One region of the Streptomyces sp. NPDC090798 genome, then DNA from elsewhere that is predicted to be linked to it. Evidence: riboswitches for the same ligand, from Rfam matches in the RefSeq annotation. Region 1 holds a riboswitch; each other region holds the start of a gene.

Region 1 (7,718 bases):
GACACCGAGCCGGAGTCGGCGAGGAAGACGTGCTCCAGGCCCTCGGGCGTGATGTCGACCAGGCGCTTCGCCAGCCGTACGGCGGGCTCGTGCGTGAGCCCGCCGAACATGACATGACTCATGCGCTCCAGCTGGTCGCGCGCCGCGTCGTTGAGGACCGGGTGGTTGTAGCCGTGGATGGCCGACCACCAGGACGACATGCCGTCGACCAGTTCGCCCGAGCCGTCCGCCAGCCGCAGGCGTACCCCGCTCGCCGACTCCACGACGAGCGGTTCCTGGCGGCCGGGCATGGGGCCGTACGGATGCCAGACATGCCGCCGGTCCAGCTCCAGCAGTTCGCGCACGGGCAGCGTGGACGGCTCGGACCGGTCAGGCATTGGGGGCGAGGTCCGTTCCGGCACCCCGGCGGCGTACGGCGACGAGATCCGTACGCGCTTCGGAGGGCTGCTCCTCCTTGGCCTTCACCTGCACGGAACCGCAGACGCCGCCGCCCTCGTGCGAGCCGCACCCGGCGTCCGCGTGCGAGCCGCACCCGGCCTCGGCGTGCGCACCGCAGCCCGCGCCCGCCGTCACGCGGTGCTCGGGCAGGGTCACCTCGCCCGCGCCCTCCACCTCGAACCCGGCGTCCGCGATCATCTCCAGGTCGGCCTTGCCCGCCTGGCCCTCGCTGGTGAGGTAGTCGCCGAGGAAGATCGAGTTGGCCAGGTTCAGGGCGAGCGGCTGCATCGTCCGCAGGTGGACCTCGCGGCCGCCCGCGATACGGACCTCCACGTCAGGGCAGACGAAACGGACCATGGCCAGGATGCGCAGGCACCGCTGCGGGGTGAGGTTCCACTCCTTGGCGAGCGGGGTGCCCTCGAAGGGGATCAGGAAGTTCACCGGAACGGAGTCAGGGTCGAGCGCGCGCAGCGCGTAGACGACGTCGACGAGGTCCTCGTCCGACTCGCCCATGCCCGCGATCAGACCCGAGCAGGCCGACAGGCCGGCCGCGTGCGCCTTCTGGACCGTGTCCACCCGGTCGGCGTACGTGTGCGTGGTCGTGATGTCCCCGTACGTCCCCTCGGACGTGTTCAGGTTGTGGTTGTAGGCGTCCGCTCCCGCCTCGCGCAACCGCTCGGCCTGGCCGTCGGAGAGCAGGCCGAGGCAGGCGCACACCTCGACGTTCTCGTTCTGGTCCTTGATCGCCTTGATGGTGTCGGAGACCCGGTCCACGTCACGGTCCGTCGGACCGCGGCCGCTGGCCACCAGGCAGACCCGCTTGGCGCCCCCGGCGAGCCCTGCCGCCGCGGCCTGCGAGGCCTGGTCCGGCTTGAGCCAGGTGTACTTGAGGATGTCGGCCTTGGAGCCGAGGCGCTGCGAGCAGTACGAGCAGTCCTCGGGGCACAGACCGGACTTCAGATTGACCAGATAGTTGAGTTTCACTCGACGGCCGAACCAGTGCCGGCGGACTTTTCCGGCCGCGGCCACCACGTCGAGCACGTCGTCGTCGGACGTGGCCAGCACGGCCAGCGCCTCGTCACGGGTCGGCAGCTCGCGCCGAAGCCCCTTGTCCACCAGCGTGTTCAGCAGGTCCATGAGATCCGATCCTGACGTATGTGAGCCGCTGCGGCCAAGGAGAGTTTGCACAACAGAGACGGTTCGACGTGTGGGTATTGCCACATCATGGGCGCCGCGTCGCCCCGCTAGGGTCTGTGCACTGCCTACAAAACGACCACCATCATGACCCCCTCACGACCACTCCCAGGGCCCGGAGGCACCAGCATGGCCGGATCGCCGTTCGCGTGGATCGACGAGCAGGCGTACCAGCGCCGGCAGGCCGGACTCGTCCGCACCCTGCGCCCCCGCGCCGCCGACTCACCCCTTCTCGATCTGGCGAGCAACGACTATCTCGGACTGGCGCGCCACCCCGAGATCACGGCGGCCGCCGCGGAGGCCGCGCGCCGGTGGGGCGCCGGCGCGACCGGCTCGCGGCTCGTCTCCGGCACGACCGAACTTCACGGGGAACTCGAACGCGAGCTCGCGGACTTCTGCGGCTTCGAGTCCGCGCTCGTCTTCTCCTCCGGCTACGCGGCCAACCTCGCCGCTGTGACCGCGCTCGCGCCGCACGGCTCGCTGGTCGTCTCGGACGCGGGCAACCACGCCTCCCTCATCGACGGCTGCCGGCTCGCCCGGGGTGCGACCCAGGTCGTGGCGCACGCCGACCCCGACGCCGTGCGCAAGGCGCTGGGCACACACGAGGGTCCCGCCGTCGCCGTGTCCGACACCGTCTTCTCGGTGGACGGCGACGCGGCCCCGCTGGCCGAACTCGCCACCGCCTGCCGCGAGCACGGCGCGGCGCTGCTCGTCGACGACGCGCACGGGCTGGGCGTCCTGGGCGACGGCGGCCGGGGCGCCCCGCAGGCCGAGGGGCTCGCGGGCGCCCCGGACGTGGTCGTGACCGCCACGCTCTCCAAGTCGTTCGGCAGCCAGGGCGGCGCCGTCCTCGGCCCCGCTCCGGTCATCGACCACCTGGTCAACGCGGCGCGTACCTTCATCTTCGACACCGGTCTCGCACCCGCGGCGGCGGGCGCGGCCCTCGCGGCGCTCAGGCTGCTGCGCCGTGAGCCGGAGCGCGCCGCCCAGGCCCGTGAAGTGGCGACGGCGCTGCACACCCGGCTGACCGCCGAGGGCCTGGAAGCCGTGCGACCGGACGCCGCCGTGGTCTCCGTGCGCGCGCCGTCCCCCGAACAGGCCGTGCGGTGGGCCGCCGACTGCCGGGAAGCGGGACTCGCCGTCGGTTGCTTCCGCCCCCCGTCCGTGCCGGACGGCATCTCACGGCTGCGGCTGACCGCCCGCGCGGACCTCACCGACGCGCAGATCGAGCACGCCGTCGGGGTGATCAGCTCAGTCCGGCGACAAAGCCCTCCCAACTGGCGGGAGTGAAGAGCAGGGCGGGGCCCGCCTTGTTCTTGGAATCGCGCACCGCGACCAGTCCGGCCCAGGGTCCTGGGCCGGGTCGGGCCGTCTCGACGCAGTTGTTCATTCCCGTACTGCGGCTGCTGCGCAGCCATCGCACCTCGCGGAGTGAAGTACTGGAACGTACGTACCGAGGCAGTGCAGTCATGGGGGGTGCCTCCTTACGCGCCGTCACCTATCCCGGCGATGTAGTCCAACGAGTCCTGGGGCGAAAGGGCGTGGAACTGAAGGGCGTTGAAGGCCTCGGTGTAGGCCTGAAGGTCTTCTTTCCGCTCGAGGTAGAGGCTACTCGTCAAGTGGTCGAGAACAACCACATCCAGATCAGTTGTGTTCGGAAATGAGAAGATAACGAAAGGCCCGGTGACGCCGATGTGGGCCCCCGCGGCGAACGGCAGGACCTGAAGCCGCACTTGAGGCAGGGTGGCCGCCTCCCGCAGCCGCTCCAGTTGCCGAGCCATCACCTCCGGGCCGCCGACCTCGCGTTTTAACACGGCCTCGTCCAGGACCGCGGTCAGTTCCAGCGGCGGACTCGAACGCAGGACGTCCTGCCGGGCGAGGCGCACCTCGACGAGCGCGTCGAGCTTGTCGTCCGCCAGGCCGCCGACGGCGACCCGGGTCACCTCCCGTGCGTACTCGGGTGTTTGGAGCAGTCCGGGTACCACCGAGGTCTCCAGCGTGCGCATACCGCTGGCCTGGGACTCCAGACTGATGAAGTCGCGGTACGTGGGCGGCAGGACCCCGCGGTAGGCGTGCCACCAGTGGTGGCGCCCGTTGCCCTCGGAGCCCGCGAGGCCGACAAGGAGCTCCCGTAACTCGGGGTCCCTGACGGCGTAGGCGTCCAACAGGCGCTCCACGTCGGCCGGTTTCACCCCACTGATACCGGTCTCGATCCGGCTCACCTTCGACTGGTGCCAGCCGACGAGACGGGCCGCCTCACCACTGGTGAGACCCACACCGGCGCGCAGCGCGCGCAGTTCGGCACCGAGCTTGCGGCGTCGCACCGCGGGACCGTGCTGCATGGCCGTACTCCTTACTCCTTCCGGGCCGCCCAAATACGCTCCGCCATCGCAGAGTTCACCGCATCGAGCGACAGATATATGCATATCTCGGTGGATCGCACCCGTGACCGGTCCAGTGATGGCAGTCTGGCGCGAAGCACCAGTCCGGGACCGTACTCGAACCATCCGCTCCGTGTCGGACTCCGGTCCCGTGGGAAAGGGACGACGTCGCCATGGCAGATCACCAGGAAGCATCCGTCACTCTGCCGAGCGATCCCGCCTCGGTCTGCGCGGCCCGGAATTTCGTCGCCGATGTGCTGGCCGAATGGGGCCTGCCGTGCGACGCCGAAGTCGCGGACACCGTACGCCTGATCGTGTCAGAACTAGCCACCAACGCCGTCCAGCACACATTCGGACAGTCGCCCACCTTCACGGTGGACGTCCGGCTCGACCGGGACGAACACCTGCGGATCGGCGTCACCGACAGCCATCCGCGCTTTCCGAAACGCCTGCCGGCCGCCGTCCAGCAGGACAACGGGCGCGGCATGGTGATCATCCGCTGGCTGACCGCCGAATGCGGCGGCAGACTGGTCGTCAGGCCCACCCGCGAGGGCGGCAAGACGGTCGCCATCGAGCTGCCCTGGACGGTGCCGGCCCAGCCGGTGACGGCCGGCGGCCCACAAGAGCCCTGAGGAGCGGCTCAGTTGTCGTGTCTGTGCTGCCCGGCGCCTCCGAAGGCGCCGCGCGGCAGTGCCCGGAAGCGGGAGGCGGGCACGAACTGACGGGCCTCGCGGCTCCCGTCGGCCGAACTGGCCGGACAGCCGCTGATCAGATGATGGCCAGGACGGCGGCGACTCCGGTTGCCGAAACCGTGAGCTCCGCGCCGTACGATCTCCGTCGTCCACCGGACCGGGAACCGGTCGGCACCGGCGGCAGGGGCCTCCCGCTCCCGCCTCGCCGGCCGCTGGAAGAGCGCGGGCGTGTAGCCGAGACGCTCGGTGGCCCGGGTGATCGAGCCCGCCTCGGCGACGGCGACCAGGGCCGAAGGCCTCGTCGGGGCAGCCTGGAGGCATCGGCACGCAGCTCATCGCCTTCACCGGGGTCGCCGTGGTGTGCACGGCCGTGCCGGCACTGTTGCGCACGCCGCGGTCGCTGGGCAGGGCCCGGGAGAGCGGGAGCGAGACCGAGCCGGTGGCGGCGGCCGGCGCGCACCCGCTGCGGCGGGGGTTCGTCACCCACGCGCTCACCCCGAAGGCGCCGATCACCTGGGCGGCTGCGCAGCCCGCGCCGCGGAGGCGGTCACGGGGAGCGCGCTCAGGGTTCTCGGTCCGGAGCTTCTTCCGGAGCCGTTGCCGCGCCGACGACGGCACGCTGCACGAGACGGGGCAGGAGGCCCCACAGCGTCCCACAGACGAGCAGCGTGCCCGCGCCCGAGGCGATCCCGGCGGCGCGTCCCAGCGCCACGTCCACGGCGAGCAGCACCGATCCCGTCAGCGCCAGCATGAGCACGCCCATCCCGATCGTGGCCAGGACGGAGGAGACCCGCACGATGGTCGGCTTCGCGCCCTGCCGGAACAGTGCCCTGTGCAGCGCGGCCGGCGCCATGAAGAGCGCGGCCGCCACCACGGCCAGCAGGAGCGTGGTGACGTACGTGGCGCGCTGCACCGTGTCGAGGGACGGGAAGCGCGGGGTGAACGCCAGTGTCAGCAGGAACGCGAAGAGGATCTGCACACCGGTCTGCGTGACGCGCAGCTCCTGGAGCAGTTCGCCGAAGTTGCGATCGGCACGCTCGAGGGGCGTCTCGTTCCGTTCCTCGGAGGGAGGTCGTTCAGCCATGCTGAACGAGTAACCGGTCCGTCCACTTTTCACGCCCCTGGGTGGGGTCCCGAGGGGGCGCCGGCCGGCGGCACCCCCTCGGGCAGGTCAGCTGACCCGGCCGTACCAGACGCTCTTCGTCCAGATCTTCTGCAGCTTCACGACCTCCCCGGTCTTCGGGGAGTGCCAGATCTTTCCCTTCCCGGCGTAGATGCCGACGTGGTACACGTTCCGGCCCGAGTGGAAGAACACCAGGTCTCCGGCCTTGCGGTGGGACGCGGAGATGTGGTGCGTCTTGTTGTACTGCGCCGCGGCCGTACGAGGCAGCGTCTTGCCCGCCTTCTTGTACGAGTAGAGCGTGAGCCCGGAGCAGTCGAAGCGGCGTGGCCCGGCGGCACCGTACTGGTACGGAGAGCCTTTCTTGGAAGCCGCGACCTGAAGTGCCTTCGTCGCCAGTGTGGCCGCTTCGGCGTCGGATGCGACGCCAGGAACCACAAGGCTGCCGCCCACGGCGGCCAAGGTGAGCGCCGAGGCCGTACCGGCCCGGGTCCACAGCGACGGGACACGATTGAGCGCAGTCATGCGCAACCCTTCGTCAGCCGCCTGTGAAGGATGACCTGTCGGATTCGGGCTGGCGAAGTAGCCCGGCCGCTTGCGCGGCTTCACCCCAAGGACCGCCCGGATCTCTCCGGCGACCCGTCTTGCTGGGTCCTCCACTCCTGCCGATGCACTTCTGTCGACCGGTCATCCAGGCAGCGGCAGGACTCGGCGTCCGCCCGGACCGCCCCGCCGCTGTGGCGGGGGCTTGTCGTCGGAAGGGATCTTCACGCATGGCAGTCCGAAAATCCGAGCGGAAGCGGCGATTTGTGGGGTTACTCACCACTCACCCGTTCGGGTGGACGACCCTCTGTTCGGGCGATGTTGGGGACACCGACGACGCTCGTACCTGCACCGGAGCGTCTCATTCCGCCTTTGCGCTACGCGCGTTGCGCAACTTTTCGGGTTCCTCGAAGGGACCTGTGACTACTCCATCAGGGGGTACTCCATCTGGTCCGTTTGAACCCCGGGCCGGACGCCTCGCCGACTCGGCACGCATGGCGGCCCGGGGTGTGGATGCGTCAGTTGTCGGCGTCGGGCGGCAGGGTGACGCGGGCCGCCCGCCGCTCACCGTCGAGGACGCGCAGGGCCTGCGCCAGCGTCGGCGCGTGCACCTCGCTCTCGCCGCGCTGGTGCATCAGCGCGAGGGCGTCCCGCAGCTCGGTGGCCTTGGCGACCAGCGCCTGGGCGGCGCGCAGCCCACGATAGGTGTCGCCGGGCCTGGCCGGGTTGATACGGCCGAGCAGGTCGACCACGTCGAGGTAACGGTCGATCAACTCGGCCTCGGCTCGCGTCAGCGCGGGCAGCGGGGGCAGTTCGGGCACCATCGGCGGATCACCTCGCGTCGGGTGTGGCGTTCCTCGCACCGGGCGCGGTGCGCGAGGTCTTGCGGCTGGGGATGATCCCGTCCACCAGTCCGTACGCCAACGCGGCCTGTGCGTCCAGGATCTTGTCCCGCTCGATGTCGGCGGCGACCTGTTCAGGACTCTGCCCCGTGTGCCGTACGAGCATGTCCTCCAGCAGCCTCCGAGTGCGCATCAACTCCTCGGCCTGGAGGGCCAGATCGCTCGCCTGTCCCTGTACCGGCCCGGGAAGTGACGGCTGGTGGATCAGCACCCGGGCCCCCGGCAGCGCGAACCGCTTGCCGGGCGCGCCGCCGGCCAGCAGTACGGCGGCGGCCGACGCGGCCTGCCCCAGACAGGTGGTCTCCACGTCGCAGCTGACGAACTGCATCGTGTCGTAGATCGCCGTCATCGCGCTGAACGAGCCGCCGGGGGAGTTGATGTACAGGGCGATGTCCTGGTCCGGCGCCAGGTATTCGAGGTGCATGAACTGCGCCATCACGTCGTTCGC
Region 2 (7,718 bases), on a different contig from region 1:
CACTTCGCCCAGCCCCACCCGCGTGCCGCCGGGGCCCGGGGCCCAGGCCGTCAGGGTGACCTCGTCGCCGTCCTCCAGGAAGGCCCGCTTGCCGTCGGGGAGGTCGAGGGTGTCGCGGCCGTTCCAGGTGAGTTCCAGGAGGGAGCCGCGCTCGTGCTCGGAGGGGCCGCTGACCGTTCCCGAACCGTACAGGTCGCCGGTGCGCAGGGAGGCTCCGTTGACCGTCATGTGGGCCAGTTGCTGGGCGGCCGTCCAGTACATGGTGGAGAAGGGGGGTTCGGAGACGACGTGGCCGTTGACGGCGACGGAGATACGGAGGTCGTAGCCGCCGGGCTCGTCCTCGGTGTCGTCCAGGTAGGGGAGGAGGGGGTGCGTGCGGGCCGGGGGTGCGACCCGTGCGTCGTCCAGTGCGTCGAGCGGGGTGATCCAGGCCGATACCGAGGTGGCGAAGGACTTGCCGAGGAAGGGGCCGAGAGGGACGTACTCCCAGGCCTGGATGTCGCGCGCCGACCAGTCGTTGAGGAGGCAGAGGCCGAAGACGTGGTCGCGGAACGAGGAGAGGGGGACGGGCGTGCCCCTGGTCGAGGGTGCGCCGACCACGAAGCCGACCTCCGCCTCGATGTCGAGCCGGACGGAGGGGCCGAAGACGGGGGCGGTGTCGGAAGGAGCCTTGCGCTGGCCCGAGGGGCGGACCACCTCCGTGCCCGACACCACGACCGTGCCGGAGCGGCCGTGGTAACCGATCGGCAGGTGCTTCCAGTTGGGGGTGAGGGAGTCGGTGGCGTCGGGGCGGAAGATCTGTCCGACGTTCCGGGCATGGTTCTCGGAGGCGTAGAAGTCGACGTAGTCCGCGACCTCGAAGGGGAGGTGCAGGGTCACCTCGGAGAGGGGGTGCAGGAAGGCTGCGATGGTCTCCCGGTGGGCGGGGACCGTCACCCAGGCGGTGAGTGCGCGGCGTACGTCGGACCAGGCCGTGCGGCCGGCGGCGAGCAGCGGGTTCAGGGTGGGCTGCGCGAGCAGTTCGGCGTACGGGGAGCCGAGTGCCCGGGCGGTCGCTCCCGCGTCGAGGACGTGGTCGCCGAGCCGGACGCCGACGCTCCGCTCGGACGCTCCGGCCCGGGAGAAGACGCCGTAGGGGAGGTTGTGCGGGCCGAAGGGATCGCCCTCGGGGACGTCGAAGGGGGGCATCGGGTGGTGCCTCGCTTTCGTGGTCGTGCGCGCTGTGTGATCCGTGTGACTGTCTTGCCGTGTGATCCGCGCGGTGCAGGTGTGGGTGTTTCACGTGTTCCGGGTGGTCGCGGCACAGGTTACGGGGGAGTGACGTGCTGTGGCAGTGCCCAGAGAGTCGCCGTGAGTCGCCGCGAGTTGTCCCGAGTCGCAGGGGCGGTACCCGAGGAGTTGCCTCGACAGTGCCTAAAGAGTTCGCAATGTCCGAATAGGCCTTGTCGGACGCGGTAATTCCGGCTTAGCGTCCTTTGGGGACATGGACGGGGTGGGTCCGGTCCGTAGGGGGGGACACGTGGGGGGACCCGTGGCCAGGAGTGTCGGTGGCGTGCCGGTCGACGCCGATCGGAACGTTCCGGGCCTGATCGTGAAGTTTGGCGACTATCCGCTGCACCACGGCGGTGTGGGCGCCATCCGGAGTCTGGGCCGCCTCGGCATACCCATGTACGCGATCACCGAGGACCGTTACACGCCTGCCGCGGCCTCACGCTATCTGCGCCGTGCCTTCGTCTGGCCGACGACTGGGACGGAGGAGCCGGAGCGTCTCGTCGAGGGGCTGCTGCGGATCGGGGCCCGCATCGGGCGGCCGACGGTGCTCGTCCCGACGGACGAGGAGGCGGCCGTCCTGATCGCCGAGCACCAGGAGGAGTTGGGGGAGCGGTTCCTCTTTCCCCGGGTGGACGCCAAACTGCCCCGGCGCCTCGCCAGCAAGCAGGGCCTGCACGAACTCTGTGCGGAACACGGCATCCCCAGTCCGGCGGCGGCCTTTCCACAGTCGTACGACGAGATCGTGGCGTTCGCCGAGAGCGCCCGGTTTCCGATCGTCGCCAAGAACCGTGAGGCGTTCGTACGCCGCAGTCAGCCGGCGGTGAACGGGACGACGAGGATCCCGACCCGGGAGGGACTGCTGTCACTCGCCCGGGACTGGGGCGATCAGCCGGGCGTGATCCTCCAGGAGTACCTGCCCAGGGAGGAGGCGGAGGACTGGATCGTGCACGCCTACTTCGACGCGGACTCGACGCCGCTCGCGATGTTCACGGGTGTGAAGGTCCGCTCCTGGCCGCCGCACGCGGGAATGACGGCGAACGCGTACGTCGTCGACAATCCTGAACTCGCCGACCTCGCCGCGCGTTTCATCAAACAGATCGGCTTCAGCGGCGTCATCGACCTCGACCTGCGCTTCGACCGGCGCGACGGACAGTACAAACTCCTCGACTTCAACCCCCGGATGGGCGCGCAGTTCCGGCTCTTCGAGAACGAGTCGGGGATCGACGTCGTCCGTGCCATGCACCTCGACCTGACCGGGCGCACCGTTCCCGAAGGGGAACAGCGGGCCGGTCACCGGTACATCGTGGAGAACATCGACCTGCCGGCCCTGCTCGCCTACCGGCGCAGTGGCTACACGACCCCGCACGCGCCGGCTCGCGCGAGCGGTACGGAGCTGGCCTGGCTCGCGGGTGACGACCTGCGGCCGTTCTTCACGATGCTCGCGCGCTTCGTGCGGCCGGGCGCGAAGCATCTGTATCAGCTGTGGCGGACCAACCGCCGTGGCAGCAGTACCAGTACGACCGCGAAGTGACGAAAGTACGTCCTGGGGAGGGACTTCGTGATTCATCCGGTAGCAGTCATCGGTGCCGGTCCGTTCGGCCTGTCCACCGCCGCTCATCTGCGGGCGCGCGGCGTACCGGTGCGCGTGTTCGGCGAGCCCATGGTGAGCTGGCGTGACCACATGCCCGAGGGGATGCTCCTCAAGTCGACCCCGGCCGCGTCCAGCCTCGACGCCCCGCAGCCCGGCCACACGATCGCCGACTACTGCGACGCGGCGGGGATCCGCCGGCTCGTCACGGACGAGGACATCATTCCGGTCGAGACGTTCATCGCGTACGGCGAGTGGTTCCAGCAGAAGCTGGTGCCCGAGCTGGAGCGGGTGCGGGTCGTGTCCGTCGACCGCCGGGGCGGCGAGGGCTTCGAACTCAAGCTGGACTCGGGGGAGTCGTTCACGGCGCGGGCGGTCGTCGTGGCCACGGGACTGTACGGACTCGCTCATCTGCCGCCCGAGCTCGGCGGCGCGGCGGCGGACGGACCCACACCCACCGGCCCCGTCTCGCACAGCTCCCAGCACCACGACCTCGCCCGGTTCTCCGGCAAGGAACTGATCGTCGTCGGCGCGGGCCAGTCCGCGCTGGAGACGGCGGCGCTCGCGGCGGAGGCGGGCGCGCGGGTGCGGGTGGTGTCCCGGGGGCGGGGCAGGGTCGCCTTCGGCGCGCCGCCCTGGAAGCAGCCGAGGCTGCGTCCCGAGTCGCCCTTCGGACGCGCCTGGTCCCTGTGGGCGCTCAGCTACTACCCGCACCCCTACCGCTATCTGCCCGCCGAGGCCCGGCACCACCTGGTCCGCCGGGTGCTCGGTCCCCTCGGGGCGTGGTGGCTGCGCGACCGCTTCGAGGGCAAGGTCGAGGTCAGCGAGGTCTCCGGGATCGTTCGCGCCGATGTCTCCGACGGGCGTCCGGTCCTCTCCGTGCGGACCCCGGGCGGCCGGGCCGAGGAGCTCTCCGCCGACCATGTCATCGCTGCGACCGGCTATCGCGTCGACATCGCCGCGATGGACTTCCTGGGACACGAGTTGCGTACGGCGCTCGCGGTGAGCCGCGGCACTCCCAAGCTCGGTGCCGGGTACCGCTCCTCGGTGCCCGGGCTGTACTTCACGGGGTTGCCGGCGGCGGCTTCGTACGGGCCGGTGATGCGCTTCGTGTGCGGTACGGAGTTCGCTTCGCCGCGGCTGGCCAAGCACTTGGCGGGCGCGCACGGGTGAGGTGGCGGGGTCCGTAGGGCCGGAGGGGACGGTGGCTGGTGGGCCACACGGCGGGTCGGGTCCAACCCGCCGTGTCGGAGCTCGTGTTGGGTTCAGACGGCCACAGTCACCGCAGCCGCGTCATCCTCTGGAGTGACATTCCGCTCGGAGTCTTTTCGTACCGCCCGCTTCGGTGGGCGGCGCGGAAGTGCACTTTGTACGCCCGGTACGCCCCGTACGGTGAACGGCGTTGCTGACGGGATACCGGACGTCGTCCGGTTCACGCCGGGCCGATGAGTCGTTCGATCCGTATTCTTCGGATCATGGCCGCTCCGACTGCATATTCACTTATCGCCACTGACCTGGACGGAACGCTGCTCCGCGGCGACGACACCCTCTCCGACCGGTCCCGGGCCGCGTTGGCGAGGGTGGCCGAGGCGGGCGCCCGGCACCTGGTCGTGACGGGGCGCCCGGCGCCGAGAGTTCGACCGCTGCTCGACGAACTCGGCGGCGCGGGACTGGCGGTGTGCGGGCAGGGGGCGCAGCTGTACGACGCGGCGGCGGACCGCCTGCTGTGGTCGGTGACCCTGGACAGGGAACTCGCCGAGACCGCGCTCGGCAAGATCGAGGCGGAGGTCGGGCTGCTCTACGCCGCGGTGGACCAGGACGGCGTGGACGGGCTGACGCTCATCGAGCCGGGATACGTGATGCCGCATCCGACGCTTCCGGCGGTACGGGTGCACCGCCGCGACGACCTGTGGACGGAGCCGATCAGCAAGGTGTTGCTCCGTCACCCGTCGCTGTCCGACGACGAGTTGGCCTCGGCGGCCCGGGGTGTGGTGGGCTCGCTGGCCACCGTCACCATGTCGGGGCCCGGGACCGTCGAACTCCAGCCATGCGGCGTGACCAAGGCGACCGGTCTGGCACTCGCCGCCGCTCACCTCGGTCTCACTCCCGCCGCCACCATCGCCTTCGGTGACATGCCCAACGACATCCCCATGTTCGACTGGGCCGCGCAGGGGGTCGCCATGGCCAACGCCCATCCGGAGCTGAAGGCGATGGCCGACGAGGTGACGCTGTCGAACGAGGACGACGGGATCGCGGTGGTGCTGGAGCGGTTGTTCCCGGGCCGGTCGGACCGGTTCCGGGAGTCCGGAGAGCCGCGTGGGTCCCGGCAGCCGTCCGAGTCTCTTCGACCCCATCAGCCCCGTCAGCCCCGGCAGTCGTACCAGCCCTACCGGCCCAACCAGCCCCACCAGTCCTATCAGTAGGGCCCGTTGACGTTGTCGATCGAGCCGTACTTCGCCGCCGCGTAGTTACAGGCCGCCGTGATGTTCGCGACCGGGTCGTAGGGGTTCATCGACGTGCCCGGCACGTGGTAGGCCTTGAACGTCGGGTCGATGACCTGGAGGAGGCCCTTGGAAGGTATGCCGGCCTTTGCGTTGGAGTCCCAGTTGTTGATGGCCAGGGGGTTTCCGGAGGACTCGCGCATGACGTTGCGGTGGATGCCGTTGTAGGTGCCGGGGATCTTGGCGCGGGCCATGATGTCCAGCGAGTGCTTGATCCATCCGTCGAGGTTGTTCGCGTACGTCTTCGCAGGGGCCTTGGCGGTGGGCGCCGGGGTCGCCTTGGTGGTGCTTTTGATGGTTCTGGTGCCCACGGTCAGCGTGAGGCCCGGGCGGAGCGTCGTCGGGTCGGGGCCGATGACCGCGCGGTTGGCGGCGTACAGCTTCGCCGCGCCGCCGCTCGTGGGGTTCTTCTGCGCGATCTTGGCCAGGGTGTCGCCCGCGACCACCTTGTACGTGATGAGCTGGACGTCGGTGGTGGTGGCGGCCTGTGCGCAGGTCGCGCTCATGATCGGAAGGGCGAGCGCGACTCCGCCCATTCCCGCGGCGAGGATGCCCCGAGTGAGGATGCTGCGGGTCTTGAAGCTGTGGCGTTTGCCTCGTGCGGACATGGCGAATTCCTCTCCGGTGCCTGCGAGGTGAGCTGTCGGGTTCGGGCGGGAGCTGCCCGGCCGCACGGTGTGTGCGACTTCACCCCTAGCCGTTCCGGTGTCCGGATCGGCGGCTTACCTGGGTCCCCCGCTCCTGCCGTGCGTGTGTGGGTGGCTGGGTTATTCCGGTCGGCGGCAGGATTGGGCGGTCCGTCCGGATCGACGTGAACGTATGCGAGAGCACATGTCCGGAACAAGCCCTCATTTCCCGGTGTAGATCGCTTTCACCTGGCAAAAATGAGGGGGAAAATGCCCGATTAATCCGGAACGTGACGCTCAACTTGCCTTATGCAAAGGGGAAGTCGTCAAGATGGGATAAAGAGTCCACCCCGCATGCGCGTGACCCAATTCACGCGACCAAGTAGAAATAAAGCGGCACTGGCGGCAAAACGGACATCAGGAGTCGAGCGTCCAGGCCGATGAGCCCGCGGGCGGAGCCGGGCGTACCTCCCACACGGACAGGTCCGTGTCGGGGTCGTCGTCGGGGAGCCGGCCCGCGTTGGGCTTGAAGTAGAGGCCGTAGGCCCAGTATTCGGGGAGTTCGTGGCACATCAGGTCCGGATAAGGCCCGAACTCCTGCCCCGCGTAAGCCCTGTTGATCCTCGCCACCGCTTCGGCCCGGGGGATCCCGAAGCGTGTGACCATCTCGTCGGCCATCTCGCGGAAGTACGCGAGCATCCCCTCGTCCAGGGCCATCAGGAACTCACCGGTCCGCGCCATGCTCCTCAGGGTTGCCCATGGCGCCGTCGGGACTCCAGTCCGCCGTCCGGGGGATTCTCCTCTCCCACGTCCGATGGAAGACCACCTCGTCGCCGTCCTTGCAGATCAGCTCGTTCGAGGTGATGAACTCCCGGGCGTCGCAGCTGAGTTCGGAGCGTGTCTCGACCCGGGCGTCCCAAGGCAGCTCCGGCCGGTGCAGACGGATCGACCTCGTCGAGCGGATACGGGCGGAGAGCGGGTCCGACTCGCCGATGGTGTACGTGTCCAGGGCTTCCTCCGTGCATTCGAGGCCGTCCGGGTGGACACGGGTGCCGTCCCGGCGGGGGTCGACCTCCGAACGCCACTCGCCCCTCGCCACGTCACGGGCGACCAGGCGTTCGGGGCGGGGTTCGTCGAGGGTGGCGGGGGACGTCACTCCCAGGGGTTCGGACTGCTCCGGCTCCTCGAAGGTGATCCCCGGGTCGGACTCCCGCGCTCGCACCGGAAGTTCGAGGCAGCTGCCCGCCGGGTCCAGGATGAATCCCGCCGCCGAACCCGGCTGGGGCCAGATCCACGGCCAGTAGGCGGAGGACAGGGAGAGCCGGATGCGATGGCCGGGCGGGAACGCGTAGCCGATGGCGGTCAGGTCGAAAACCACGTCCTCCGTAGAGCCCGGATTCCAGGAGACCGCCTGGTCGGGGCCATAGCGCGCTGACAGGTTCAGAGCACCCCGGGTCACCAGCGTCGAGGAACCGTCGGCAGCGACGTCGCAGACCCGGGCGATCACCTGGCCCCAGGGGGAGCGGGACGTCAGACGCAGGCGGACCCTGGGGCGCCCCAGGACCCAGGTCTCCCCCGGAACCTCGAACTCGAAGCAGGCCGACCTCGCGTCCTCCTCCCGCTGGTTCGGCGGCAGGTCGGCGTCGTTCCCGACGGGGCGGAAACGGCCCGCGTCCACACCCGTGTGCTGAGGGGAGCGCACCAGCACCGGTGCGCCCCGCAGCGCGTACG
Region 3 (7,718 bases), on a different contig from region 1:
AGTACACCTTCACCGGGTACGACGCCTCCGCCCATATGACCGAGGAGACGCACGACGCGTCGACGGCGGGCCCGAAGGGCATCGTGCAGTCGATCTGGACCTCGTGGATAGCCGGATTCGTGCTGCTGCTCGGCTTCACCTTCGCCATCCAGTCGTACGACAAGGAGCTGGGCTCGGCGACGGGCGCGCCGCCGGCGCAGATCCTGCTCGACGCGCTGGGGGCGACGGCGGGCAAGCTCCTGCTCCTGGTCGTGATCGGCGCGCAGCTCTTCTGCGGGATGGCGTCCGTCACCGCCAACAGCCGCATGATCTACGCGTTTTCGCGCGACGGGGCGTTGCCGTTCTCCCGGGTCTGGCACACCGTGAGCCCCCGCACGCGCACGCCGGTCGCGGCGGTGTGGCTGGCGGCACTGGGTGCGCTCGTGCTGGGGCTGCCGTACCTGATCAATGTGACGGCGTACGCGGCCGTGACGTCGATCGCCGTGATCGGGCTCTACATCGCGTACGTCATCCCGACGCTGCTGCGGCTGCGCAAGGGGGAGGCGTTCGAGCGGGGTCCGTGGCACCTGGGCCGCTGGTCGCGCGCGATCGGCGTGGTCTCGGTCGCCTGGGTCGTCGTGATCACGGTCCTGTTCATGCTGCCGCAGGTCTCGCCGGTCACCTGGGAGACCTTCAACTACGCCCCGGTCGCGGTCCTCGTCGTCCTCGGCTTCGCCGCGACCTGGTGGCTGGCGTCGGCCCGCCACTGGTTCCTCAACCCCGACCACGCCCGCACGCTCGCCCGTGTGGCGGCGCGCAAGGACGCGCCCGAACCGGTTGATCCGTAGGGCTGTTCGCTGTTGGCGTGGCCGGGACACCGATACCCGATCGGAGTCCCGGCCACGTCCGGCTATGCTCGGGGATGCATCGGCACGGGATCGATACGGGCCGGCGTGTGGACCCTTAGCTCAATTGGCAGAGCAGTGGACTTTTAATCCATTGGTTGTGGGTTCGAGTCCCACAGGGTCTACCGAAAAGCCCCAGGTCAGGGGAAATCTGACCTGGGGCTTCGGTGTGTCCGGGGAGCGTTCCGTCCGACGGCTCAGCCCGCCGTGAGTTCCGGCAGGGGGAGTGTGTGCTGGGTCTGGAGGACCTTGGCGCGCAGGTAGCGCACGTTGTGGGCGGTGGTGAAGACGCCCGTCGGGACGCGGTGGGAGACCGTGACGCCGAGGTCGCGCAGCTGCTCGGCCTTGTCCGGGTTGTTGGAGAGCAGGTCCAGGTCGTCGATGCCGAGGGCCTGGAGCATCTGGGCCGCCGCGGTGTAGTCGCGGCCGTCCTCGGGCAGGCCGAGCGCGGCGTTGGCGGCGTAGGTGTCGAGGCCCTGGTCCTGGAGGGCGTACGCGTCCAGCTTGTTGTAGAGGCCGATGCCGCGGCCCTCCTGACGGAGGTACAGGAGCACTCCGCCGCGCTCCGCGATCTGCTCCACCGCCTCGCGCAGCTGCGGGCCGCAGTCGCAGCGGGCCGAGCCGAAGACGTCACCGGTCAGGCATTCGGAGTGGAGCCGCACCAGCGGGGTCGCGCCGGGCTTGCCGAGCACGACGGCGAGGTGTTCCTTGTCGTCGGCGAGGCCGTGGAAGGTGACCAACTCCGCGTCGACCGAGTAGCCGTCGCCGAAGCGCAGGGGCACAGTGACGCGGGTGCGCACCGTGGCGGTGGGGAAATCGCGCATGTTGTCTCTCCGGTCCAGCGGGTGTCGTGCGAGTTGTGCCGGTGGTGCTTCAGTTTTGAAGCACTGCCTCGGAGACAGACAGTACACGGTGCTTTAAAGTTCAAGCAACGGGTTTGGTCGATTCCGTGTCGTACGGCTCACGAAGAGTGGCGTCGTGTGGCTCCCGAAGAGCGTCGTCGTGCGGCTCGCGAGGAAGGTCGTCGCCGACTTACCAGGCACGCCGTCGCCACTGACCTAAGAGGAACGTCGTCGCCACGGCAGATCTTCCCCGCAGGCCCCGGGGTTCTCCCCCTGGATGCCGCGGGTGATGGCCCCGCAGATCTCCTCCAGTTGCCCCACCTGCTCCGGGGTCAGCCGGTCGAAGACCGCCGTCATGACCTGCTCCGCGTGACCCGGCGCCGCCCGCTCCAGAACGGTCATCCCCTCGTCCGTGAGCACCGCGACCTGAGTGCGCTTGTCGCTGTGGCAGCCCTCCCGGCGCACCAGACCGTCGTTCGCCAGCCGGGTGACGCCGTACGTCAGCCGGCTGCGGGTGATCTTCAGTGTCTCGGCGAGGTCGGTCATCCGCAGCCGCCGGTCCGGCGCCTCGGACAGCATGGCCAGGATGGAGTAGTAAAGGTGGGGCATGCCGGTCTCGGCCTGGAGCTGCCGGTCGATCGTGTCCTCCAGGAGCGAGGCGGCGGCGATGTACGCGCGCCAGGCGCGCTGCTCGGCGGGGGAGAGCCAGCGGGTCGTCATGCCGCCAGTCTAGGTATTGTTTAAAACTTGAACCACTAAGAGCCCCTGCGCTCGGAGCTGGAGAGTGCGCCCCATGCCCCACCCCTATGTCCTGTTGTCCGCCGCCGTCTCCCTGGACGGCTTCCTGGACGACACGGGCCCCGGGCGCCTGCTGCTCTCGGGCCCGGCCGACTTCGACCGGGTCGACGAGGTGCGGGCGTCCAGCGACGCGATCCTGATCGGCGCCGGCACCATCCGCGCGGACAACCCCCGGCTGCTGGTCAACTCCGCCGAGCGCCGGGCGGCGCGGATCGCCGCCGGCCGCCCGGAGTACCCGCTGAAGGTCACCGTCAGCGGCTCCGGCGACCTCGACCCGGACGCCCAGTTCTGGCACACGGGCGGCGAGAAGGCCGTCTATACGACGGACAAGGGCGCCGAACGCGCCATCGACGCCCTGCGCGGACTGGACGTCGACGTGGTCCCGACCGGGGCCGAGCTGGACTGGCCCTTCGTGCTCGAACACCTCCACGACGTACGCGGGGTGCGGCGGCTCATGGTCGAGGGCGGGGGGCGCGTGCACACCCAGCTGATGACCCAGGGGCTGGCGGACGAGCTGCAGCTCGCCGTCGCGCCGCTCTTCGTGGGGCAGCCGGACGCGCCACGGCTGTTCGGACCCGGGGGATATCCGCCGGGCCGGATGCGGCTGGCGGAGACACGGCCGGTCGGGGACGTCGTCCTCATCCGTTACGTCCCCACCGCACCCGGGGCGGGCGCTGTCGCCTCCGCCGCGGACCGGCACTGGCTGGGCGTCGCCTGCGAGCTGGCGGCGCTGTGCCCGCCCTCGGAGACCGCGTTCAGCGTGGGGGCGGTGGTGGTGGCGGCCGACGGCACCGAGCTGGCGCGCGGGCACTCGCGGGAGAGTGACGATCCCGTCGTGCACGCCGAGGAGGCGGCGCTCGCGAAGATCGATGCCGCGGATCCGCGGCTGCGCTCCGCCACCGTGTACAGCAGCCTGGAGCCGTGCGCGCGGCGGGCGTCCCGGCCCGCGCCCTGTGCGCGGCTGATCCTCGACGCGGGGGTACGGCGGGTGGTCACCGCGTGGCGCGAGCCCGACACGTTCGTGACGGGGGCCGACGGAAACGGTCTGCTCGTGGCCGCGGGGGCGGATGTCGTCGTACTGCCGGAGTTCGAGGAGCGGGCCGTGGCGCCCAATCGGCACCTTCTCGCGGCCGGGTAGGGGCGGCCTCGCGGGCGTCCGCGAAAAGCCTGGTGAATCGGGCCCCGCGGATGGCGTACACTAATTTCAACGACGCGGGGTGGAGCAGCTCGGTAGCTCGCTGGGCTCATAACCCAGAGGTCGCAGGTTCAAATCCTGTCCCCGCTACTGAAGGCCAAGGGCCGGAACTCGGAAACGAGTTCCGGCCCTTGGTTTTTTTCCCGTTCACCGCCCCGGCTTTCCCGCGTTCACCGCCCGGCTTTCCCGTTTGCCGTCCCGGTTTTCCCGTTCACCGTCCCGCCCCGGCTTTCCCTGCCGACCCGACGTTCTGTAGTCTTCCGCTCACTATGAGTCGTCCTCGGTGGCTGGTCCGGCGCGCGCCGGCACTCTCGCTGCTGCTCGCCGTGTGCGCGCTGTTCCTCGGGGTCTGTCACGGCGGTCATGACTTCGTGCCGGACGGCGGGACCGTCGTCGCCCCGGCCGGGCACCACCACGGGCGCGGCGGAGCGGGCGGCGGCGTCCGGTGGTCGGGCTCGGACTGACGCATCCCCCGGTCGGCCCCTCACCACTCGCCCCCCGCCCCCGTGCCGGGAAGCCTGGACGGGTGGGGCAGCAGCAAGGAGGCGCGCAGCGGGCCGAGGAGCCGTACGGCGAGCCGTACGAGGAGCCGTACGACCGCTCCGGTGGGCGGTTGCCCGAGGACCCCGTGCCCGATCCGGGGCTGGGGGACGAGCCGATGCTCCGCCCGGCCGAGCCGGACCGGAGCCGGATCTCCTTGGCGCGAAGCCTCGTCCGGGTGCTGCCCGCACTGCTCATCCTGGTCGGCGCGTTCTACGACTACTTCACCCCGATGGCCTTCACCGCGGGCCCCCTCTTCACGGCCGCGCCGCTCGTGGCCGCGCCGCTCTTCTCCCTGCGTGGCACCGTGCTCACTGGCGTCACGGCGCTCGTCGCGGTGCTCACGATCCACATCCGGCTCGGCATCGTCCTCAAGGTGGACGCGCTCACGGAGGTCGCCACCGTGGCGACCGTCGGCGTGCTGGCCGTGCTCATCAACATCCTCGTCCGCCGCACCGACGAACAACTCGCCTCGGCCCACCAGATCGCCGAGGCGGCCCAGCGTGCCGTCCTGCCGGAACCCGACCAGCGGATCGGCGGCCTCGACGTCGCGGCGCGTTACGAGGCCGCGCAGGCGGGCGCGTTCATCGGCGGCGACCTGTACGCGGTGCAGGACTCCCCGCACGGCGTACGGCTGGCGGTGGGTGACGTGCGCGGGAAGGGCATGGACGCGGTGGCCGCCGTCGCGGTGGTCATCGGGGCGTTCCGGGAGGCGGCCGAGCAGGAGGCCACGCCGGAGGCGGTCGCGCAGCGGCTGGAGCGGGCGCTGGCCCGCGAGGGCACCCGGCGCGAGGGGCTCGACGCCTTCGAGGGGTTCACCACCGCCGTCCTCGCGGAGATCACGCACGAGGGCGACCTCGTACGGATCGTCAACCGCGGCCACCCGCCGCCGCTGCTCCTGCACGCGGACGGAACGCTGGTCACGCTCGCCGCCGCGAACCCCGCACTGCCGCTCGGCATGGGCGAGTTGGGCAGCTGGCCGGACCGTGCCGAGGAGGCGGAGTTCCCGCACGGGGCCACGCTCCTCTTCCATACGGACGGACTGTCCGAGGCCCGCGACGCGCAGGGGCGCTTCTACGATCCGGCCGCGCGCCTGGCCGGACGGACCTTCCCCGGCCCCGACGCCCTGCTGGCCACGCTCGCGGAGGAGGTCCGGCGCCACACGGGCGGCGCCCTGACGGACGACATGGCGCTGCTCGCCGTGCGGCGGCCGTAGCCAACCGCCAGGTAGGCAGGTGCGGCCAACTCGCCCGATTTCCGTCGGTCGTGGGTGGTAAGTCCTGGCCAAAAGTGGTTAATGATCAGTACGAACGGCTTGGAATCCGGTACCCGCGTCTATTAACGTTCGATAACGCAGCGCGGTCGTCCCAGCCGTCACAAGAGTCGGCTCCGTGCGCACGCGCCGAATCCCGTGAGGGAACCGGGGAACCACCAACTTGGGGTGAATCGAGCGTCTTTCACGGTGGAGACACCGTGGGTTGACGCGCGTAGGAGACCTTCCTGCTCCGAACCCGTCAGCTAACCCGGTAGGCGAGAAGGAAGGAAAGGAGCACGCCCACGTGGCGTCCAACCGGCCCGCCCAGCCCACTTCGTTCCCGCCGAACGACACCCAGACATTTGGCTACGCCTACGGCAAGGACGAGGGCCCCTGGGAGGAGTGGAACCCCACCGAGGATTCCATCCGTCCCCTCCGCGGCCGGCACCGCGTCTCCAAGCAGCGTGGCGGGGGACTCGCCCGCAGCTCCACGGTCCTGGGCGTCGGCGTCATCGCCGCCGTCGGCGCGGGCGGCATGGCCACCGCGGCGCCCGGCAAGCCGCCGGTCTCCATCTCGCTGCCCGACCTCTCCTCGGTCACCGAATCGGCCAAGGCGCTGATATCCGACGGTGGTTCCAGCACGCCGAAGGGCTCCGCCACCCCGCTCACCAGCGCCGGCGTGACCAGCGCCGACGCCGCGCAGGGCAACAAGGACGCGGGCGAGGCGCTGCGCGCCCGCATCATCCAGCAGGCCGAGTCGCAGCAGGACCAGATCGACAAGGCGGCCCAGGACGCCGCCGAGTCCGCCGCCGCGAAGAAGGCGGTCGCGCTGGCCGCCAAGCAGAAGGACGACGCCGAGGCCAAGGTCGCCGCCGCGAAGAAGAAGGCGGACGAGGACGCCAAGCAGAAGGCCGAGGCCGCGCGCCTCGCCGAGCTCGCCAAGAGCTACTCGCTGCCGACCTCCTCGTACACCCTGACCTCCCGCTTCGGTGACGCCGGTTCCATGTGGTCCTCCGGGTACCACACCGGCCTCGACTTCGCGGCCCCCACCGGCACTCTGATCAAGGCCATCCACAGCGGCACGATCACGGAGGCGGGCTGGGCCGGCTCGTACGGCTACCGCACCATCCTCACCCTCGACGACGGCACGGAGCTGTGGTTCTGCCACCAGTCGTCCATCAGCGTCAGCGTGGGCCAGAAGGTGGCCACCGGCGACGTCATCGGGCGCGTGGGCGCGACCGGCAACGTGACCGGGCCGCATCTGCACCTGGAGGTTCACCCGGGCGGCGGCAGCGCGATCGACCCGATGGCGTGGCTGCAGAGCAAGGGCATCAACCCCTGATCGTTCCCAGGGGCCGTGTAGCGGAATACGGCAATCCGGTACGGCTGTTGAAATAAGGCATGACTTCTCTCCGCAAGCTCGGCTCCTCCGACCTCGAAGTTTTCCCGCTCTCCCTAGGCGGCAACGTCTTCGGCTGGACCGCCGACGAGGCGCAGTCCTTCGCCGTGCTCGACGCGTACACGGCCGGGGGCGGCAACTTCGTCGACACCGCCGACGGCTACTCCGCCTGGGTCCCCGGCCACAAGGGCGGTGAGTCGGAGACGATCATCGGCAAGTGGTTCGCCGCGCGCGGCAACCGCTCCGACGTCGTCCTCGCCACCAAGGTCAGTACCCACCCCGAGTACAAGGGCCTGTCCGCGGCGAACATCAGGGCCGCCGCCGACGCCTCGCTGCGCCGCCTCGGCACGGACTACATCGACCTCTACTACACCCACTTCGACGACACCTCGGTGCCGGTCGAGGAGATCATCGGCGCGCTGGACGAACTGGTCCGGGCCGGCAAGGTCCGGGAGATCGCCGCCTCCAACATCTCCGCCGAGCGGCTCACGGAGTCCGTGGAGTTCTCCGACCGCGAGGGCCTCGCGCGGTACGTCGCCCTCCAGCCCCACTACAACCTCGTCTCGCGCGACACCTACGAGGGCCCGCTCCAGGAGGTCGCCTCCCGGACCGGCCTGGCCGCCGTCCCGTACTTCGCGCTCGCGTCCGGCTTCCTCACCGGCAAGTACCGCCCGGGCACGACGGTCGACTCCGCGCGGGCCGAGGGCGCGGGCAAGCACCTCGACACCGAGCGCGGCATCCGCGTCCTGGCCGCCCTCGACGAGGTCGCCGGGGCCCATGACGCCGAGGTCGCCACGGTCGCCCT
Region 4 (7,718 bases), on a different contig from region 1:
CGCGAGCAGTACGAGGGCGCCGGCCGCGATGACGTCGACGCGCCCCGGGTGCATGGAAGGGATCGCGGCGCGCTCGGCGTGGGTGGAGGCCAGCAGCCGCTCGGTGATCTCGCGGACCTTCTCGTACGGGAACCGGGAGTGGTGGATGGCGGCCGAATCGTAGCCGGGGAGGTCCAGCGCGATGGCCGCGACCGTGGTGACCGAACCGGCGAGGCCGACCAGCGTGTGGGCCTCGCGCAACGGGACCGTCCGCTCGGCGAGGTCGAGGGCCGCCTCGATGTCGGCGCGGACGGCCTCGATCTCGGCGGGGGTCGGCGGGTCGCTGACGACCCCGTCGTGCACGAGGTGCCGCTCGGTCATCCGTACGCAGCCGATGTCCACGGAACGGGCGGCGCGTACGTGGTCGTCACCGACGACCAGTTCGGTGGACCCACCGCCGATGTCCACGACCAGGTAGGGCCTGGCGAGGTCGTCCCGGCCCGTCAGTTCCTTGGTCGCGCCGGTGAAGGAGAACTCGGCCTCCTCGTCGCCGGTGATGACCTCGGGCTCGACGCCCAGGATGTCCAGCACACCACGCACGAACTCGTCCCGGTTCTCCGCGTCGCGGGAGGCGGAGGTCGCCACGAAGCGCAGTCGCTCCGCGCCGTGCTCCTTGATGATCGCCGCGTACTCGCGGCAGGCCGCGAAGGTGCGCTCCAGGGCCTCGGGGGCGAGGCGTCCGGTGCGGTCGACGCCCTGGCCGAGCCGGACGATCGTCATCCGGCGGTCCAGATCGACGAGTTCTCCCGTCGCCGGGTTCGCGTCGGCGACGAGGAGGCGGATCGAATTCGTACCGCAGTCGATGGCGGCGACCCTGGTCATCGGTTGTTGTCTCCTGCTCGTGGATTCGGTTCAGCGCCCCGTCAGGGGCGCGGGGAACTGCGCGACCAGCCCCCACCGCCCCGCAGCCGAACAACGACCGGGCGGAGCGGGGCCCGGGGCGCAGCCCCGACCCCGGGGGGCGCGGGGAACTGCGCGCCCGGCCCCCACTCACCCGCAGACGAAGCACGCACCGGGGGGAAGGAGGCGAAGCCCCCTCACTCTCCCTCGGACGGCGGCTCCGCCGCCACCACGCACGCACCCTTGCGCCACCACTCCGGCAGCATCGCGATCGCCTCGTCGCCCAGCGGATTCACTCCCGGCCCCGCGGCCAGCGAGTGCGCCACCAGTACATGCAGACACTTCACCCGGTCCGGCATCCCCCCGGCGCTCGGAAAGCCCGCCAGCACCTCGATGGCGTCGCGCCGCGCGATGTAGTCCTCGTGGGCGGCCCGGTACGCGGCGGCCAGCTCGGGATCGGTCGCCAGCCGCTCCGTCATCTCCTTCATGACACCTCCCGCCTCCAGCGTGCCGATCGCGGAGGCCGCGCGCGGGCACGTCAGGTAGTACGTCGTCGGGAACGGCGTACCGTCCGGCAGCCGGGGCGCCGTCTCCACCACGTCCGGCTGCCCGCAGGGACAGCGGTGCACGATGGCCCGCAGCCCGCGCGGCGGCCGGCCGAGCTGTTGCTTGAAAGCCTCGACGTCCGCGTCGGTCGGCTCGGTGCGCGGGGTGGGCGGCGGGGGCGTTTCCATGCCTGTGCTCAAGTCTCTTTCTTCTTCGATTCACCGGTTCACCGGTCATCAGGTCACCGGTCGTCAGGTCACCGGTCGGAGTGGTCCGACTTGTCGACGCCGTCCCAGACGTTGGCGTACCAGGGGCGGGCTGCCACCCCCAGGTCCGTACGCGACCGCTTCGCCGCGTCCGGGTCGATCACGACGTATCCGGTCTCGCCCGGCATCACATAGTGCAGCCGTTCCCGGATCTGCTGCTTCGCGTACGCGTCGTCCTGCCAGCGCGCCTTGAGGTCGCGCAGCTGTTCGACCCGGGCGCGGGCCTGCTCCTGTTGTCGCTCCAGATCGGCGATCTCGGCGCGCTGGGACACGTACTGCCTTATCGGGTACGCGAGGGCCACGATCAGAGAACAGAGTACGAGAGCCAGCAGTGCGGCGCGGCCGGTCAGTCGCGAGCGGCGGGCCTGGCGCTTGGTCTGCGAGCGGTAGACCCGGGCCGCCGTCTGCTCGCCGAGCAGCTTCAGCCTGGTCGCGGTGGAGAACCGGTCCCGGTCCTTCACGGCCATGTCCCGCCTCCCGTTCACACGCGCGTACGTCCCCGGACACGGTACGGGACCGGGTACGGGGACGTACGTACGACTGGCTAAGGCTTGACCCTCGGCGGGTGTCAGCCCTTGCTGTGCCTACTGGTTCGCAGAGCGAAACCGCGGGAAGGCGCTACGGCCCGCGTACACCGCCGCGTCGTCGAGGATCTCCTCGATGCGCAGCAGCTGGTTGTACTTGGCGACGCGGTCCGAGCGGGCCGGGGCGCCGGTCTTGATCTGGCCGCAGTTCACCGCGACGGCGAGGTCGGCGATGGTGACGTCCTCGGTCTCGCCGGAGCGGTGGGACATCATGCACTTGAAGCCGTTGCGCTGGGCCATCTCGACGGCGTCCAGGGTCTCGGTCAGCGAGCCGATCTGGTTGACCTTGACGAGCAGGGCGTTCGCGGAGCCCTCCTCGATGCCGCGGGCCAGGCGCTCCGGGTTGGTGACGAAGAGGTCGTCGCCGACGATCTGGACCTTGTCGCCCAGCTTCTCGGTGATGACGTTCCAGCCGGCCCAGTCGTCCTCGTACAGCGGGTCCTCGATGGAGACCAGCGGGTACGCGGAGACGAGCTCCTCGTAGTACTCGGTCATCTCGGCGGCCGAGCGGGACTTGCCCTCGAACTCGTACTTGCCGTCCTTGTAGAACTCGGACGCGGCGACGTCGAGCGCGAGCGCGATCTGCTCACCGGGGATGTAACCGGCCTGCTTGATGGCCTCGAGGATGAGGTCGAGCGCGGCGCGGTTCGACTCCAGGTTCGGGGCGAAGCCGCCCTCGTCGCCCAGGCCGGTGGACAGGCCCTTGGTCTTCAGCACCTTCTTGAGCGTGTGGTAGACCTCGGCGCCCCAGCGCAGGGCCTCGGAGAAGGACTCCGCGCCGATCGGGGCGATCATGAACTCCTGGATGTCCACGTTGGAGTCGGCGTGCGAGCCGCCGTTCAGGATGTTCATCATCGGAACGGGCAGCAGGTGCGCGTTCGGGCCGCCCAGGTAGCGGAAGAGGGGGAGGTCGGACGCCTCGGAGGCGGCGTGCGCGACAGCGAGCGAGACGCCGAGGATGGCGTTGGCGCCGAGCGAGCCCTTGTTGTCGGTGGCGTCCAGGTCGAACATCGCCTGGTCGATCAGGCGCTGCTCGGTGGCGTCGTAACCGACGAGCTCCGGGCCGATCTGTTCGATGACGGCGAGGACGGCCTTCTCGACACCCTTGCCGCCGTAACGGTTGGGGTCACCGTCACGCAGCTCGATGGCCTCGAAGGCGCCGGTGGACGCGCCGGACGGAACGGCGGCACGACCCGTGCTGCCGTCGTCGAGGCCGACCTCGACCTCGACCGTGGGGTTGCCTCGGGAGTCCAGGATTTCCCGGGCTACGACGACGTCGATGGACGGCACGAGCATCTCCTTCTGGGATGTGACGCGGGTACGCGGAGCCTGTGATGGCTTCGCGACATGAGCCTAACCGCCCCGGGGGGATCGGCCAGCCGGTCGCCCACCCCTTGGGCAGAACTGAACGTACACATTGTTCCAGAACGGAACAAAAACGGGTACGGAAATCTGGGTACGAAACGCTCGCTACGAATGCCGGATACGAAAAACCCCGCTCTGGTGCGTACGGGGGAACACGCACCGGAGCGGGGGGCCCGTGGGGACGGGGGTGGCCCTCACCGGGGTCTCCAGTGTGGAGACCCCTTTTATGAGGAACCTGTCATTCGGCTTGGGTGAGGCTGCCGATCATCAGCTGAGGTGAAGCTGCTGACCCGGGTAGATGAAGTCGGCGTCGTCGACGATGTCCTTGTTCAGCTTGAACAGCTGCTGCCAGCCGCCCTTGATCTTCTTCTTCTCGGCGATCGAGCTGAGGCTGTCACCCTTGACGACCTTGTACTCGCCGTCACCCTTCTTGACCTTCTTGCCGGTCGGGGTGGAGACGGTCTTCCCGGCGGCCGGACGGGACGCCGAACGGGAGGCCGCGGTGTCCGTCGAGCGGGTGGTGGTGCCAGTGCTCGGCGAGCTGTTCGACGAGGAGCCGTTCGAGGAGGACGAGGTCGACGGGGTGCTCGAGCCGCCGGTGTACGCGGCGCCCGAAAGGCCCGTGCCGCAGGTCGGCCAGGCGCCCTTGCCCTGCGCGGCGAGGACCTTCTCGCCGATGGTGATCTGCTGGGACTTGGAGGCCTGGTTGGCGGTCGCGGCGTACGCGGTGCCGCCGTACGCGGCCCAGGTGGAGGCCGAGAACTGCAGACCGCCGTAGTAGCCGTTGCCGGTGTTGATGGACCAGTTCCCGCCGGACTCGCACTGGGCGACGGTGTCCCACTCGGAGGTGGTGGCGGCGGAGGCGCTGCCGGCCGCCATCAGCGGAGCGGCGATGGCGACACCGGTGACACCGGCGAGCGTGGCGACACGGGTGGTCCGGTTGAAAACGGTCGGGCGGCGGTGCTTGCCCTTGCTGGAAAACAGCATGGAGAGATCCCCTCACCGACGCCTGCGAGGTGAGCTGTCGGGTTCGGGCGGGTGAGTGCCCGGCCGTGCGCTGTGAGCGCTCGGCTTCACCCCAAGCCACTCCCGGTCAACTACCGGGCGCGGCGCTTACCTTGGGTCCCCCGCTCCTGCCTACGGCGCTGACGCGTCGACTGTTCCCGTACGGCCGCTGGCAGGATTCGGCGTTGGCGACCGTCGGGGCCCGCTGTGGCGAGCGGTCACGACCGTAAGCAGTCGATCGACTGAATTCCAAAGACGATCAGGGTCTTTGAGATCCATCTCTCACTCACGCCAAACCGGACATTACACAGCGAACCATGACGTGAACTGCCCCTACTTTTCGCCCGGTTCAGCACCAACTGCAAGGCTCTGACCGGGGAGGATCAGGTTCGGGTCGACGCCGACCGTCTTCTTGTTCGCGTCGTACAGCTCGGCCCATCCGCCTTCGAGGTCAAGGGCGTCCGCGATGGTCCAGAGATTGTCTCCGGCGCGCACGACGTAGGAGCCGTCGACGACACCACGGGAGGCGCCGACGCCGCGCGAGGCGTGCCGCCCCGAGGAGTCGTCGGTGCGACCGTCCACGGCGCTGTCGGTGGCGTTCTCGTCCGCGTTGTCGCCACGGTGACGACCGGCGCCGGTCGTCGCACTCTCGGACGCGCCGGAAGGGTCGTCACTCTGGCCGGAGTTGCCCGAGCTGTCACCCTTCGTCGTCTCCGTATCGGAGCCGTCCGCTCCCTGAGTGCCGCCGGTGTCGGCCTTCGTCGTGTTCTCGGTCGCGTTCCTGGTCGCCTTCGAGGACGAACCGGACGAAGACGAGCCAGACGAAGACGAATCAGACGAAGGCGAATCGGACGTCGAGCCGGACGAGGCGGACGGGGTGGACGGAGTCGACGTCGCAGACGAACTGGACGAACCGGATGAATTCGATCCCTTGGACGAGTCGTTCGCCACGCCCGTGTCGACCAGGATGTCGCCCGAGTTCTTGCTCAGCCCGGAGAGCGGTCCGCAGGTCGGCCAGGGGGTGAGGCCCTGGTCGTCGAGGAGCTTCTCGGCGATGGCTATCTGCTGCGAGCGGCTGGCCTCGTCGGCGCTCGACGCGTAGGCGAGGCCGCCGTACTTCTCCCAGTCCGCCTGGCTGATCTGGAGCCCGCCGTAGTACCCGTTGCCGCTGTCGGCACTCCACTGGCCGGCGCTCTCGCACTCGGCGACCCGGTCCCACGTGGTGCCGTCGGCCGCGCTCGCGCTGGTGGCACCGAGCAACGGGATCGCGATGGCGGATCCGGTCACTCCTGCCGCGACGATGAGGGCCGGGGCCTGACGGGGGCGACGATGGCGGCCGTTCCCGGAGAGCATGCGGAAGCCTTTCACGTGACAGCAGGTGATTACGCGACGGGTGAGTCGCGTTGACGAGTGAACGTATCCGCACCCGAACACTTGTCACAAGTCGATGCAGCGTAGATCACGTGAAGATCACAGAGTTGAGAGCGTGTCAGGTTTACTCGCCCGTGGGTGTATGGTCGCCCGCTATCGCGAGACCGGTACCGGAGACGTGAACTCCACTGGAAGCGTGCGCAATCCGCGCATAATGAGGCCGCCGCGCCAGCGCAAATCGGCCGAATCTACCGCGAGTTGAAGGTCGGGGAGACGGGTGAGGAGGGTGGCGAGCGCGGTCTGGCCCTCCAGACGGGCGAGCGGGGCGCCGAGGCAGTAGTGGATGCCGTGGCCGTAGCCGAGGTGTTGGTTGTCACGGCGGGAGAGGTCGAGCGTGTCCGGCCGTTCGAACCGCGCGGGGTCACGGTCCGCAGCCGCGAGGACCACGAGGACGGGGTCGCCGGGTGCGATGTCCTGACCGCCGATGCGGACGGCCTCGGTGGCGAACCGCCACGTGGCCAGTTCCACGGGCCCGTCGTAACGGAGGAGTTCCTCGACGCCGGTCTCGAGGAGTTCGCGTTCGTGGGCGGCGAGGGACTTCTGGAGGCGCGCACGCTGCTCGGGGTGGGTGAGCAGGGCGTACGTGCCGTTGCCGATGAGGTTGACGGTCGTCTCGAACCCGGCGAAGAGCAGGATGAAGGCCATGGCGGCGGCCTCGTTCTCCGTGAGGTGCTCGCCGTGGTCGGACGCGCGGATGAGGCCCGAGATGAGGTCCTCACCAGGGACGGGCGTGTCCGGAAGCCCTTCCCGCTTCTTGTGAATGAGCTCGAGCAGATACCCGCGCATCTTCTTGACGGACCGCGCGACCCCGCCCCGCGGCCCGCCCCCGTGCCGGATCATCATCCCCGCCCAGTCCCGGAAGTCGTCCTGGTCCTCGCGGGGTACGCCCAGGAGGTCGCAAATGGCGTAGATGGGAAGCGGGAACGCGAACTCGTGGATCAGGTCGGCGGAACCCTTCTGCGCGAACTGGTCGATCAGTTGATCGGTGAGCTCCTGCACACGCGGCGCGAACTCGGCCACCCGTCGCGGCGTGAACGCCTTCGAGACCAGCCGCCGCAGCCGGGTGTGGTCCGGCGGGTCGATGTTCAGCAGATGCGTCATCAACTCGGCCTTGCGCTCCCCGGGAATACCCGTCTTCCCCTTGGCATGCGCAGGCTCGTCATGATGCGCCGGATTCTTGCTGAGCCGCGCGTCGGCGAGCGCCTGCTTGGCGTCCGCGTACCGGGTGACGAGCCAGGCCTCCACCCCGCTCGGCAGCCGCGTCCTGTGCACGGGGGCGTGCTCCCGCAGCCAGGCGTACGCGGGATAGGGGTCGCTGGCGAACTCCCAGGTGAAGAGTTCGGGAGCGGGGCTGAACGGCGGCGGCTGATCGGTCACTCCCCGACGGTATCCGGAGGGAGGGGAAGGACGGGGCGGTGGTGGGAGGGGAGGGGCGAGGCGGTGGTGGGAGGGGCGGGAAAGGGCGGCGCGGGAAAGGGCGGGGCGGCATGCCGAAGGGAGGGGGAGCGGGGTGGGGATTGGCGCAGGTGGCGCAGGCCGCATCCCTTTCATCCCGGACCATCCCTGAATCGGCTCCTGTTTGACTCCGCGGCTCGCCGCCTCCCTAAATTCGCGCCGTGGACCCCGAAATACTCAGATCCAG

Evidence for each region. A riboswitch is a leader RNA that binds a small molecule or an ion and turns the genes downstream of it on or off. The one in region 1 is predicted to bind cyclic di-AMP.
Region 2: it holds a riboswitch for cyclic di-AMP, as region 1 does, so the genes downstream of both, ACIQTP_RS24485 (transglycosylase SLT domain-containing protein) here and ACIQTP_RS28435 (C40 family peptidase) in region 1, are expected to answer to the same signal.
Region 3: it holds a riboswitch for cyclic di-AMP, as region 1 does, so the genes downstream of both, ACIQTP_RS34025 (M23 family metallopeptidase) here and ACIQTP_RS28435 (C40 family peptidase) in region 1, are expected to answer to the same signal.
Region 4: it holds a riboswitch for cyclic di-AMP, as region 1 does, so the genes downstream of both, ACIQTP_RS39795 (transglycosylase family protein) here and ACIQTP_RS28435 (C40 family peptidase) in region 1, are expected to answer to the same signal.

What each region holds. Positions count from the first base shown of each region.
Region 1 is NZ_JBIVXA010000014.1:68,599-76,316, reverse strand. It holds gene ACIQTP_RS28475 (adenosylmethionine--8-amino-7-oxononanoate transaminase) at 1-377, opposite strand, end outside; gene bioB (biotin synthase BioB) at 370-1,575, opposite strand; gene ACIQTP_RS28465 (8-amino-7-oxononanoate synthase) at 1,762-2,922, shown strand; gene ACIQTP_RS28460 (DUF397 domain-containing protein) at 2,879-3,103, opposite strand; gene ACIQTP_RS28455 (helix-turn-helix domain-containing protein) at 3,117-3,974, opposite strand; gene ACIQTP_RS28450 (ATP-binding protein) at 4,187-4,645, shown strand; partial or broken gene ACIQTP_RS28445 (LysR family transcriptional regulator) at 4,882-4,992, opposite strand; gene ACIQTP_RS28440 (DUF6328 family protein) at 5,268-5,789, opposite strand; gene ACIQTP_RS28435 (C40 family peptidase) at 5,877-6,350, opposite strand; cyclic di-AMP (ydaO/yuaA leader) riboswitch at 6,354-6,539, opposite strand; gene ACIQTP_RS28430 (hypothetical protein) at 6,887-7,192, opposite strand; gene ACIQTP_RS28425 (ATP-dependent Clp protease proteolytic subunit) at 7,200-7,718, opposite strand, start outside.
Region 2 is NZ_JBIVXA010000011.1:142,934-150,651, forward strand. It holds gene fahA (fumarylacetoacetase) at 1-1,188, opposite strand, end outside; gene ACIQTP_RS24470 (ATP-grasp domain-containing protein) at 1,553-2,803, shown strand; gene ACIQTP_RS24475 (FAD-dependent oxidoreductase) at 2,831-4,033, shown strand; gene ACIQTP_RS24480 (HAD family hydrolase) at 4,336-5,283, shown strand; gene ACIQTP_RS24485 (transglycosylase SLT domain-containing protein) at 5,277-5,969, opposite strand; cyclic di-AMP (ydaO/yuaA leader) riboswitch at 5,974-6,135, opposite strand; gene ACIQTP_RS24490 (hypothetical protein) at 6,405-6,728, opposite strand; gene ACIQTP_RS24495 (CocE/NonD family hydrolase) at 6,712-7,718, opposite strand, start outside.
Region 3 is NZ_JBIVXA010000019.1:165,003-172,720, forward strand. It holds gene ACIQTP_RS33985 (amino acid permease) at 1-827, shown strand, start outside; tRNA gene ACIQTP_RS33990 (tRNA-Lys) at 937-1,009, shown strand; gene ribA (GTP cyclohydrolase II) at 1,082-1,708, opposite strand; gene ACIQTP_RS34000 (MarR family winged helix-turn-helix transcriptional regulator) at 1,943-2,446, opposite strand; gene ACIQTP_RS34005 (dihydrofolate reductase family protein) at 2,520-3,662, shown strand; tRNA gene ACIQTP_RS34010 (tRNA-Met) at 3,736-3,809, shown strand; gene ACIQTP_RS34015 (hypothetical protein) at 3,989-4,183, shown strand; gene ACIQTP_RS34020 (PP2C family protein-serine/threonine phosphatase) at 4,378-5,475, shown strand; cyclic di-AMP (ydaO/yuaA leader) riboswitch at 5,650-5,807, shown strand; gene ACIQTP_RS34025 (M23 family metallopeptidase) at 5,819-6,856, shown strand; gene ACIQTP_RS34030 (aldo/keto reductase) at 6,916-7,718, shown strand, end outside.
Region 4 is NZ_JBIVXA010000027.1:61,032-68,749, forward strand. It holds gene ACIQTP_RS39775 (exopolyphosphatase) at 1-861, opposite strand, end outside; gene ACIQTP_RS39780 (DUF501 domain-containing protein) at 1,077-1,613, opposite strand; gene ACIQTP_RS39785 (septum formation initiator family protein) at 1,682-2,158, opposite strand; gene eno (phosphopyruvate hydratase) at 2,276-3,571, opposite strand; gene ACIQTP_RS39795 (transglycosylase family protein) at 3,908-4,627, opposite strand; cyclic di-AMP (ydaO/yuaA leader) riboswitch at 4,632-4,795, opposite strand; gene ACIQTP_RS39800 (transglycosylase family protein) at 4,979-5,998, opposite strand; gene ACIQTP_RS39805 (cytochrome P450) at 6,170-7,453, opposite strand; gene ACIQTP_RS39810 (globin domain-containing protein) at 7,693-7,718, shown strand, end outside.